DNA from 3 places in the Desulfovectis peckii genome. Region 1 is predicted to be linked to each of the others. Evidence: predicted binding sites of a transcription regulator. Region 1 holds the regulator's gene; each other region holds the start of a gene.
The links. The regulator LexA, encoded in region 1, represses DNA repair genes until DNA is damaged. The targets are predictions, from matches to a motif close to CNAACANNTGTTNG.
Positions count from the first base shown of each region.

Region 2: the regulator LexA is predicted to act here: its motif matches at 1,350-1,363, upstream of ACZ5NG_RS03870 (putative DNA modification/repair radical SAM protein).
Region 3: the regulator LexA is predicted to act here: its motif matches at 2,095-2,108, upstream of dinB (DNA polymerase IV).

Region 1 covers NZ_AP042409.1:1,113,752-1,117,031, reverse strand. The annotation lists gene ACZ5NG_RS05635 (acyclic terpene utilization AtuA family protein) at 1-278, shown strand, start outside; gene ACZ5NG_RS05630 (DUF4387 domain-containing protein) at 278-598, shown strand; gene ACZ5NG_RS05625 (MerR family transcriptional regulator) at 729-1,130, shown strand; gene lexA (transcriptional repressor LexA) at 1,219-1,839, opposite strand; gene ACZ5NG_RS05615 (sigma-54 interaction domain-containing protein) at 2,018-3,280, shown strand, end outside.
Region 2 covers NZ_AP042409.1:769,337-772,616, forward strand. The annotation lists gene ACZ5NG_RS03860 (aspartate kinase) at 1-291, shown strand, start outside; gene ACZ5NG_RS03865 (nitroreductase family protein) at 629-1,156, opposite strand; gene ACZ5NG_RS03870 (putative DNA modification/repair radical SAM protein) at 1,380-2,672, shown strand; gene ACZ5NG_RS03875 (TIGR03915 family putative DNA repair protein) at 2,675-3,280, shown strand, end outside.
Region 3 covers NZ_AP042409.1:871,213-874,492, reverse strand. The annotation lists gene ACZ5NG_RS04405 (NADH-ubiquinone oxidoreductase-F iron-sulfur binding region domain-containing protein) at 1-758, opposite strand, end outside; gene nuoE (NADH-quinone oxidoreductase subunit NuoE) at 784-1,272, opposite strand; gene ACZ5NG_RS04395 (helix-turn-helix domain-containing protein) at 1,308-1,859, opposite strand; gene dinB (DNA polymerase IV) at 2,142-3,280, shown strand, end outside.

The DNA.
Region 1 (3,280 bases):
ATTTGGAACCGGAACCCGTTCCCGCACATGAGTTAGGTATAATAATCGATGCCGTTGCCGATACACAAGATATTGCGGATACTATTTGCAGCTTTGCCCGCAGCACCATGCTGCATTACGGTTATCCCGGCCGTATTGCCACTGCCGGCAATTTGGCATTTCCTTATTCGCCGTCTGATTTCAAAGTGGGGGCGGTTTATGAATTTAGCGTTTACCATTTGCTGGAAGCAGATGATCCCTTGGCATTATTTCCGGTGAAAATGCTGGAGGTGAAATAATGAGCGCCGTTTCCATTGTTGAATTAGCCAAAGTAATCCGAAGCAAAAATTCCGGCCCTTTTGAACTGACACTGGATATTATTTTTAAAGATGAATTGAGCTATCAAAAAGCAGTGCAGTCAAAAGTAATTAATAAAGAGTTAATTTGCCGACTGTATGCCATTAAAGAGGAGGATATAATCGATATTGTTGAATTTCCTCAGGCATTGGCCATAAAGATAACCATAGTGAGAAGAAGACCCTCCGGTTCAATTGGCGAGACCGATGTTTACGGGGCGCAGCAACATGCGCCGCTTTTAAAAATAAAAATACCTATTTAAGTGAAAATGTTGTTTTTTAGGGAATTTTCAACGTTATTGTAAATCAAATTTCAATTAATATATTTACAAATGTGTTTTGCAAATATATAATGATAAAGTAGCTAACTAAAAGGAAAAGGTGGTTTTAAGCATGGTTCTAGTTAACGATGACCAACCTCTTTATAATATCGGTGTTGTTGCTGAGTTATTAAATGTTCACCCTGAAACCTTGCGCATATGGGAAAAACATAAATTAATCGAGCCGGCAAGACGCAATAAGCAGCGTCTGTACACCAATAACGATATTAAAAGATTAAGATTTATTCACTATTTAATTAACGAAAAGGGATTAAATATTGCAGGGGTACAACATACGCTTGCTTTGTATCCGTGCTGGACCGTTAAAGGCTGTAACGGCGGAAAGCGCGAACAGGAAGGCGGGGTTAACAAAAATAAGCCTTGCTGGAAGGAACAAGATACTTATTGCTTTATCATACAGGATAAGGCCGATTACTGCAGTACTTGTGAACTTTGTAAAGAAGCAATGAAATAATAATACCAGAGTGCTAAAAAGACACCTATACAACATTAGAGGTGTCTTTTTTAATAAAAAATAAATTTTATTGACCTAAAGTAACTTTTTACAATTTTCTCATTAAGCCGATTACTTTGCCGATAATGTTGACGTCTTGTACAATTATCGGTTCCATATCTTTGTTTTCCGGCTGTAAACGAATGAAATTTTTTTCTTTATAAAACCTTTTTACGGTAGCTTCATTTTCTATCAGCGCAACAACAATATCCCCGTTAACGGCATTGGGCTGTTTGCGCACCAAAAGCAAATCTCCTTCCAATATCCCGGCCTCAATCATACTTTCACCGCGTACCCTTAAAATAAACAATTCGCCGTAGCCGGTAAAAGTTCTGGGCAATGTGAAGGTGTCTTCAATGTTTTCTACCGCCAGCAGAGGAAGCCCGGCGGCAACTTGTCCGATAACCGGTACTTCAATAAATTCATCATTATCTACCCTTTCTAATTCAGGCAAATCGTTTAATATTTCAATGGCCCGGGGCTTAGTAGGGTCGCGACGTATATATCCCTTTTGCTCTAACCTTCTTAAGTAGCCATGCACAGTAGAACTGGAACTAAAGCCAACTAGCATACCTATTTCGCGCACCGAAGGAGGGTATCCCTTTTTACGGATATTGTCTTTTATTACTTGCAAAACTGCCTGTTCCCGATCGTTGAGCTCACTATGCAAGTTAAAACATCCTTTCAATAGTTTTGGTTAATTATAGCACAAAACCGGCTAAATGGTAAACGTTTGTTCGCATTGTTGACAAATTTCAATTATTTAATGTTTTGGACACATTTATAGAAGGAATTTTCCGAATTGTGTGGAAATGTTAAATTATTCTAAGGTAAAGTGGTGATTTTCAGTGCTGCCGTTAGAAGTATTGTCTAGTATTTTGGACGCTGTCCCTGAACCAATTGAAGTAGCAGATTCTTTTGGCAATATTATATTTGTAAATAAAGCTTTTAGTGAAATCACCAATATGCCGGCAGAAAAACACATTAACCAAAACATTTTTAAAGTGTCACCTGATGGAATTTTAGCCCAGGCATTAAGCACAGGAAAGGCAGTAACCGGTCAGCGTTTAATTGTCGGTGGCAACAAAATTGAAGTAGTGGCCAACGCCTATCCGATAATTACAGACGGAAAGTTAAAAGGGGCAGTGTTAGTTTTCCAGCAGATTAAAAATTTTATGAGCATCATCGAGGATTTAAGAAAAAGCAACTTCACAATTGAAAACCTATCTAATAAATACAGGCAGGTAACCAGCAGCAAATACACTTTTAATGATATTATTGCCGCCAGCAATGAAATGAAACAGGCAGTGACAGACGCCCAACATGCCGCGAAAAGCGATACCCCGATTTTGCTTTTAGGGGAATGCGGCACAGAAAAGGAAATCTTTGCCCATGCCATTCACAGTGTAAGTAACAGGGGCAACCGGCCCTTTATTACCGTTAACTGCGCAGCGGTTGCAGACGATATGTTAGAAAGTGAACTTTTTGGAACGGAAAAAGGTGCTTTTAATACGGCTGAAAAAGATAAAATTGGGCAAATAGAACTGGCTAACGGCGGAACAATATTTTTAGATGAAATAGGCGCACTGAATGCCCAGCTTCAGTTTAAGCTGCTGCGTTTTCTGCAGGAATCTACTTTTCAACGGGTGGGCGGAGTAAAGCCAATCAAAGCGAATGTGCGCATTATTGCCGCTACCGCTCACAACATACGCCGGTTGATCAGAAACGGCAAATTTAGAGAAGACTTGTTTTATCGGCTTAATGTAATAGAAATAAACATTCCGCCGCTGAGAAAACGTAAATGTGATATCGAACCCTTATGTAATACAATAATAAAAAAGCTCAACCGCAAACTGGGTAAAAGGGTCAAAGGCCTATCACCTAATGCCCTTCTGGTATTGCAAAATTACCGCTGGCCGGGGAATGTCAAGGAACTGTATAGCGTGCTAGAAAGGGTAATGCTAACCTCACAGGATGAATATTTAACTGCCGATTCACTTAAACCTTATTTAGTCGGCTGTACAAATAACAATTCAATTGACATTATGCCGATTGATAAAATGGAAAAAATATTGATTATAAAAGCATTGGAAACTTACGGCATGTCAATG
Region 2 (3,280 bases), 340 kb from region 1:
CGCAATGACCTGCGCAAGGCGCTGACAGTAGTGGAAAGGTTAGAGAAAGAAATTGGCTTTCGAGGTTATACCCATGCCGAAGACTTGGCCAAGGTTTCCATTGTCGGTGCCGGAATGATCAGCCGTCCCGGTGTTGCCGCTAAAATGTTTGAGGCAATGGCTGAGGTAGAAGTTAACATCGATATGATTACTACATCGGAAATAAAAGTTTCTTGTGTAGTGAAAGAAAGCGATGCAGAAAAAGCGGTAAAAGCTATCCACAAAAAATTTGCCCTGGATAAACTGGAGTAAGTAGATTATGTACGCCAATAAAGGGGCTGAAGTGCTGCGAGATAAAGCTATGCAGTACTTCAGCTTTTTGCTTGTAGGGACAAATTTACCTGCCCTTTCTCGCCAATGCTACGCTGCTTTTAAGCCGCCAAGGCATTTGAACTTATGCTTTCGATTAGCCGGCGCATAGAAATAAACGGGCTTACCGCCTCCGGCTGCCGGGCGGCAACAGTCCTCGGCGCTAATCCTCCGGGGATAATATTACCTTTCGCCGTAAAAGGCAGGGATGCTTCCCTGCCTTTTATGAGCTTGACGTTTCAAAACACGATAAACGCGGTTTAATATTATGTTCATTTACTTATTTGCCATCTTTCTTGTAACCGTCCCAGTGCACCAGCTCCTCCAATTCCTTTCTTTTTTTCTTCACTTGGCCGCGATCGGCCGGATAGCCCAGGGGCAGCAAGGCAATTGGTTCTAAGTTTGCGGGCAGCCCCAGTATCTTACTGCACTCATAAGCGTTAAAAGCACCGATAAAACAGGTACCTAGATCAAGTTCCGCAGCTGCCAACATCATATGATCAATGGCAATGGCAGCATCGACATCGCAGTAGTCCTTGCCGTCAGCCCGCCGCCAGGATTGGCTGTGATCCCCGCAGATCACAATAATTATCGGTGCCTGCTGCAGCCAATCTAAGCTGTAAGTGGCGGCTACTTTTTTCCTTATTTCTTCATCCTGCAGTACGATAAACCGGAAGGGTTGATAATTTACTGCAGTAGGAGCCAGCCTGGCCGCTTCCAAAACCTGCAACAATTTTTCCTTTTCTACAGGCTGATTGCTGTACTTTCTTACCGAATATCTTTTTTTCGCCAGCTCTAAAAATGTCATATCTTAAATCACTCCCAAACCGTTGGTGTTAGTTTTTTAACATTATGGAATATTATACAAATCTTTTTATGGTGCAGACAAGCTGACAGAAAGCAGAAAAGCAATGAGCCGGCTTATTTAAAACAGAAAGAGATAAATTATGCTTTTAGCGGTTGTGGTTTTTAGCAATAATAAACGGTGCTATAATATTACCAGAACATACTTTCTGTTTTGAGGTGCAATTATGGATTTGGCCGAAAAATTTAAAATATTAACCAACGCTGCCAAATATGACGTTTCTTGTTCGTCCAGCGGAAGCTCGCGAAAAAATACTCCAAATGGAATCGGAAACGCTGCCGCCAGCGGCATTTGCCACAGCTGGACCGCTGACGGACGCTGTGTGTCGCTGCTGAAAATTTTATTATCCAACTGCTGTACATTTGATTGTGCTTACTGTATAAACAGGGTTTCCAACGATCTGCCGCGGGCTACTTTTACACCGCAGGAATTAGCCGATATAACGATAAACTTTTACCGCCGCAATTACATAGAAGGCTTATTTTTAAGCTCGGCGATACTAAAAAACAGTGACTACACTATGGAACTGCTGCTGCATACCGTGCGTTTGCTGCGCCGGGAATATAAATTTAACGGCTATATTCATGTAAAGGCCATTCCCGGAGCGGATTTTTCACTGATTGCCGAAACCGGAAAATATGCTGACCGCATGAGCGCCAATATTGAACTGCCTACCGAAAAAAGTTTAAAATTACTGGCGCCGCAGAAGAAAAAATCCCTCATCTTAAGCTCGATGGGTGGCATTCATGCCAAAATTTTAGAATATCAGCATGATAAACGGCGCTATAAAAAGGTGCAACCCTTTGTCCCAGCCGGACAAAGCACGCAGCTAATTGTAGGAGCAACTGCAGAACATGACTTGCAAATTATCAGGTTGACTGAGGCCCTTTATAAAAGCTATCGGTTAAAACGGGTTTATTATTCCGCTTATATTCCGGTTTCCAATGATCCGAAACTGCCGCAGGATGCCAAACCCCAACTGGTAAGAGAAAACAGGTTGTACCAGGCCGACTGGCTTTTGCGCTATTATGGCTTTTCAGCCGGTGAACTGCTCAGCGATGACAACCCTTACTTAGACTTAGAGCTGGATCCTAAGGCCGGTTGGGCGTTGCGGAATCTGCACCTGTTTCCTGTGGAAGTAAACAAGGCAGATTATCAGCTGCTATTGCGTGTGCCGGGAATCGGCATAAAGTCGGCGAAAAAGATAATTGCCGCCCGCAAAGTGGGCCCCCTTAGCTATGAACACTTGTCAAAGCTGGGCGTGGTGCTTAAACGGGCGCGCTACTTTATTACTTGTAAAGGCAAATATTACGGAGATGCCCCCTACAGAGAAGATACCTTAAGAAACCGCCTAATAAGCGGTAAAAAAACAAAATACCGGCAGCTTACTTTATTTTCCGATCAGCTGTCGCTGCCGGATGCGCAGGATATGCTTACTGCGGTGACAGGAGAGTTATAATTATGAATTACTATCTTTATGACGGCAGTTTTGAAGGACTGCTCAGCGCGATATATCAGGCTTACTATCATCATGAAAAACCGGATGTGATTATGCCGCGCCGGCAGTACCGTGAAGGCTTATTTATCAGTCCGGTCGATATTACAACAGATCTGGCGAAGGCAGATAAAGTTTACCGGGCAATTATCAAAAAAATATCACCGGTATCACTAAGGGCGGTTTATCGGGCTTATCTTTCCGAGTTAAAAGGAATTGAAAACGATATCTATCATTATCTGCGCCTGGGGTTTAAAGTGGGCAAAGCAGTAGATTTACATCTTACTAATCAGCATGTAAAAAAAGTCCACGATGTCAGCCAGAAGGTGAGCCGAGAAAAACACCGCATGTTGGGTTTAATACGCTTTCAACTGCTGGCAGGCGGTATTTATTACGCCCCCATTGAGCCGGATTATAATATTGTTGGTTTGCTGGCACCCCACTTTGCCAAACGATTTGCCGATCAAAAATGGGTTATTCACGACTTGCGTCGGAATTTGGCTGCCCTTTATAACTGTGAGGAGTGGATTTTAACCCCTTTGGCCGATAAAAACTTTGTATTAGCAGAGCAG
Region 3 (3,280 bases), 240 kb from region 1:
CCGGCAATCATCATTCCTTCTATTACCCGGTGAGGATCACCTTCCATTAAACTGCGATCCATAAAGGCACCGGGGTCGCCCTCGTCACCGTTACAGATAATATACTTCTTATCCGATTTTTCCGCTGCAGCAAACTGCCACTTCCGCGCGGTAGGAAAACCACCGCCGCCGCGGCCTCTTAAGCCGGATTCTAAAACTTCATTAATAACATCTTGCGGGCTCATTTCAGTAATAACCTTAGCTATAGCCTGATACCCGTCATGGGCAATATAATCATATATGTCATCGGGGTTAATGCGGCCGCAGTGTTCCAGTGCCACCCGTTCCTGACTTTTATAAAACGGAACCTCATCCTGGGTTTTTACCGTTTCACCGGTTATCGGGTGCCGGTATAATAAACGTTCAACTAACTGACCATTTAAAACATGTTGTTCAACAATATCGTCTACATCTGACTGTTTTACATGAACATAAAGGATGCCGGCAGGCTCAATGCGTACCAGCGGTCCCATTTGGCAAAAGCCGTGACAGCCGCTGATATTAACGGCACATTGCTCGCCTTCTTTTTCTTCCATTAGTTCAACTTTAATATTTAAACCTTTAGCAACAAGCTTTTCTTTTAACGTTTCATATACTTTTAAAGAACCGTTAGCCACACAACCGGTACCGGCGCAAATTAAGATGCGCATTTTTTCTTTACTTAATGCCTCTTTGGCCTGCGCCTGCAGTTTGTTTAAATCCTCAAGAACTTTTAGCATTTTTAAAAGCCCCCTTTTTCCTGGCCTATTGATTATCCGATTCTCTAATCTTGTTAATTACATCCACAATACCTTCCGGAGTCATCTGCCCATATACTTCATCATCATTCACCGTAACTACCGGAGCTAAACCGCATGCCCCCAAACAAGACACGCGTTCTAAAGTAAACTGCATGTCATCGGTGGTTTGCTGATCGTCTTTTAAATTTAATTCTTTCCTAATAGCAAAGTTAATTGGCTCTGATCCCCTAACGTGACAGGCAGTACCGTCACAAACCTTAATCACATACTTACCTTTAGGAATCAGCGAAAACTGGGCATAAAAGGTAGCAACCCCAAATACCGTTGCCGGCGGAATATTCATCGCGGTAGCGATATAAGTCAGCACTTCTTCCGGCAAATAACGATATTCATCCTGGACTTCCTGTAAAATAGCTATCAGGTTAGCCGTTTTCCCCTCATAACGATCAATAATTTCTTGCAGTTTTTGGAATTTTCTTTGCGGCGATCCCATTGTTAATCCCCCTTTATTTTTAGATAAAGATTTCCTTATATTCCGGGCGGACTGACCACCCATAAGCCTACTGCTTTCTTATCCGCCACATTTTTAATTACAGTAGGACTGTCAAACATAAAATAGGCGGCATCACCCTCCTTCATGGTGTAAACAAGATTATTGGCTGTAACTAATACTTCGCCTTGAATTATGTAGATAAAGTCTTCATGGGAACCACTAAAAGAAGGCAGTTGCAGTTTTTCTTCCCCCGGTTGAATTTCAAAAACCAACGGTTGCATCTTTTTATTTCTGGTTCCTAAAAATGTCAGCATTTCTAATTTTATATTTTCACTGCCGGTAGCAATTTTTTTGCGATTGTTTTTCCGGATAATTACCCACTCTTCAGGAAGCTCATCTTCAATAAATAAGCTGATATTAGTTTCCAAAGCATTAGCAATACTTTTTAAAGTGGAAAACGACGGCGAAACTTTATCTTGTTCCAACTGGTAAATAAAACTAGCGGTAACGCCTACTTTTTTAGCCAATTGTCGGACACTGAGGCTGTTATTTTCACGTATTTGCTTTATCCGTTCTCCTAGTGACATTTTTTTCGTTTCGCCCCCTGTTTGATAAACCATAATAGTCTGAAAATTTACTCTTGACTTTATTTAATAATTGTTTGCATTTATTTTATGCTATTACTTTACAAGTGTCAACTAATAATTTCATTTTTAAATAATGGGTTTAATTTAGTAATCGGTTGTTTAAAAATATAAACCAATTCTAATTACCCGCTTGTTAATTTTACCGGTTTTATTATTTTTTACCCCCTCTTGTTCCAGAACATATGTTTGGTATATAATGCAGTTATGGAGAAAAAAGTAATTATGTTAATTGATATGAACAGCTTTTTTGCCTCGGTGCACCAAGCCTTAAATCCGGCCATTCGGGGCAAGCCGGTAATTGTCTGCGGCGATCCGCAAAAAAGACACGGTGTGGTGCTGGCTGCATCTTACGAAGCAAAAGGGCCATACGGCATTAAAACGGGCATGACCGTCAACGAAGCAAAAAAGTTATGTCCGCACGGTATTTTTGTTTCACCCTGCTTTAAGCATTACGTTGATTTTTCCACACGGACAATGAATATACTGCGCGACTTCAGCCCGTTAGTAGAGCCTTACAGCATAGATGAAGCTTTTGTAGACATTACCGGATCAATCGGTTTATTTGGCTCGCCTAGAGAAATAGCTTTGAAAATGAAAAGGAGGATTAAAGAAGAGCTTGGTATTACCTGCAGCATAGGCATTGGCCCCAACAAATTGCTGGCTAAAATGGCTTCCGAGTTTGAAAAGCCAAACGGTTTAAGCAGCATTACCATGGAAGAAGTGCCAAAAAAAATCTGGCCGCTGCCGGTACGCCGTCTGTATGGCGTGGGCAGCAGGTACGAAAAGCATTTTCAACGGTTAAATATTAAAACTATTGGTGATTTAGCCAAGTTTCCCGCAGATGTTTTAAAACTTAAGTTTGGGTTAATGGGTGAAATTTTTCACCTCTCAGCCAATGGTCTGGATTATAGCCCGGTTGAACCGGGAAACGCAAATTATATTAAAAGTATCGGCAATCAAATTACCCTGCCCCGCGACTACGTCGGACTTAACGAAATAAAGGTGGTTATTTTAGAGCTGGCCGAACAAGTTTGTTTTCGCGCCCGAAATGTAAACTATGCCGGCAAAACTGTATCACTGACCTTAAAAAACACGGATTTCGCCAGCAAAACCCATGCCCTAACACTGGAACAGCCTACAAACATAACTAATGAAGTTTACCGCGGGGCGCTAAAACTGCTTAAACAGCATTGGAACGAGCACATTAAAGTGCGTTTGGTAGGGTTAAGCCTTTCTAACCTAACTACGGCCGGACAGCAGCAATTGAATATATTTAACAATATGTTAAAACAAGAAAAACTGGAAAAAGCCTGTGACGGCATTAAAAAACGCTTTGGCTACAATGCCATTAAAAGAGCGGT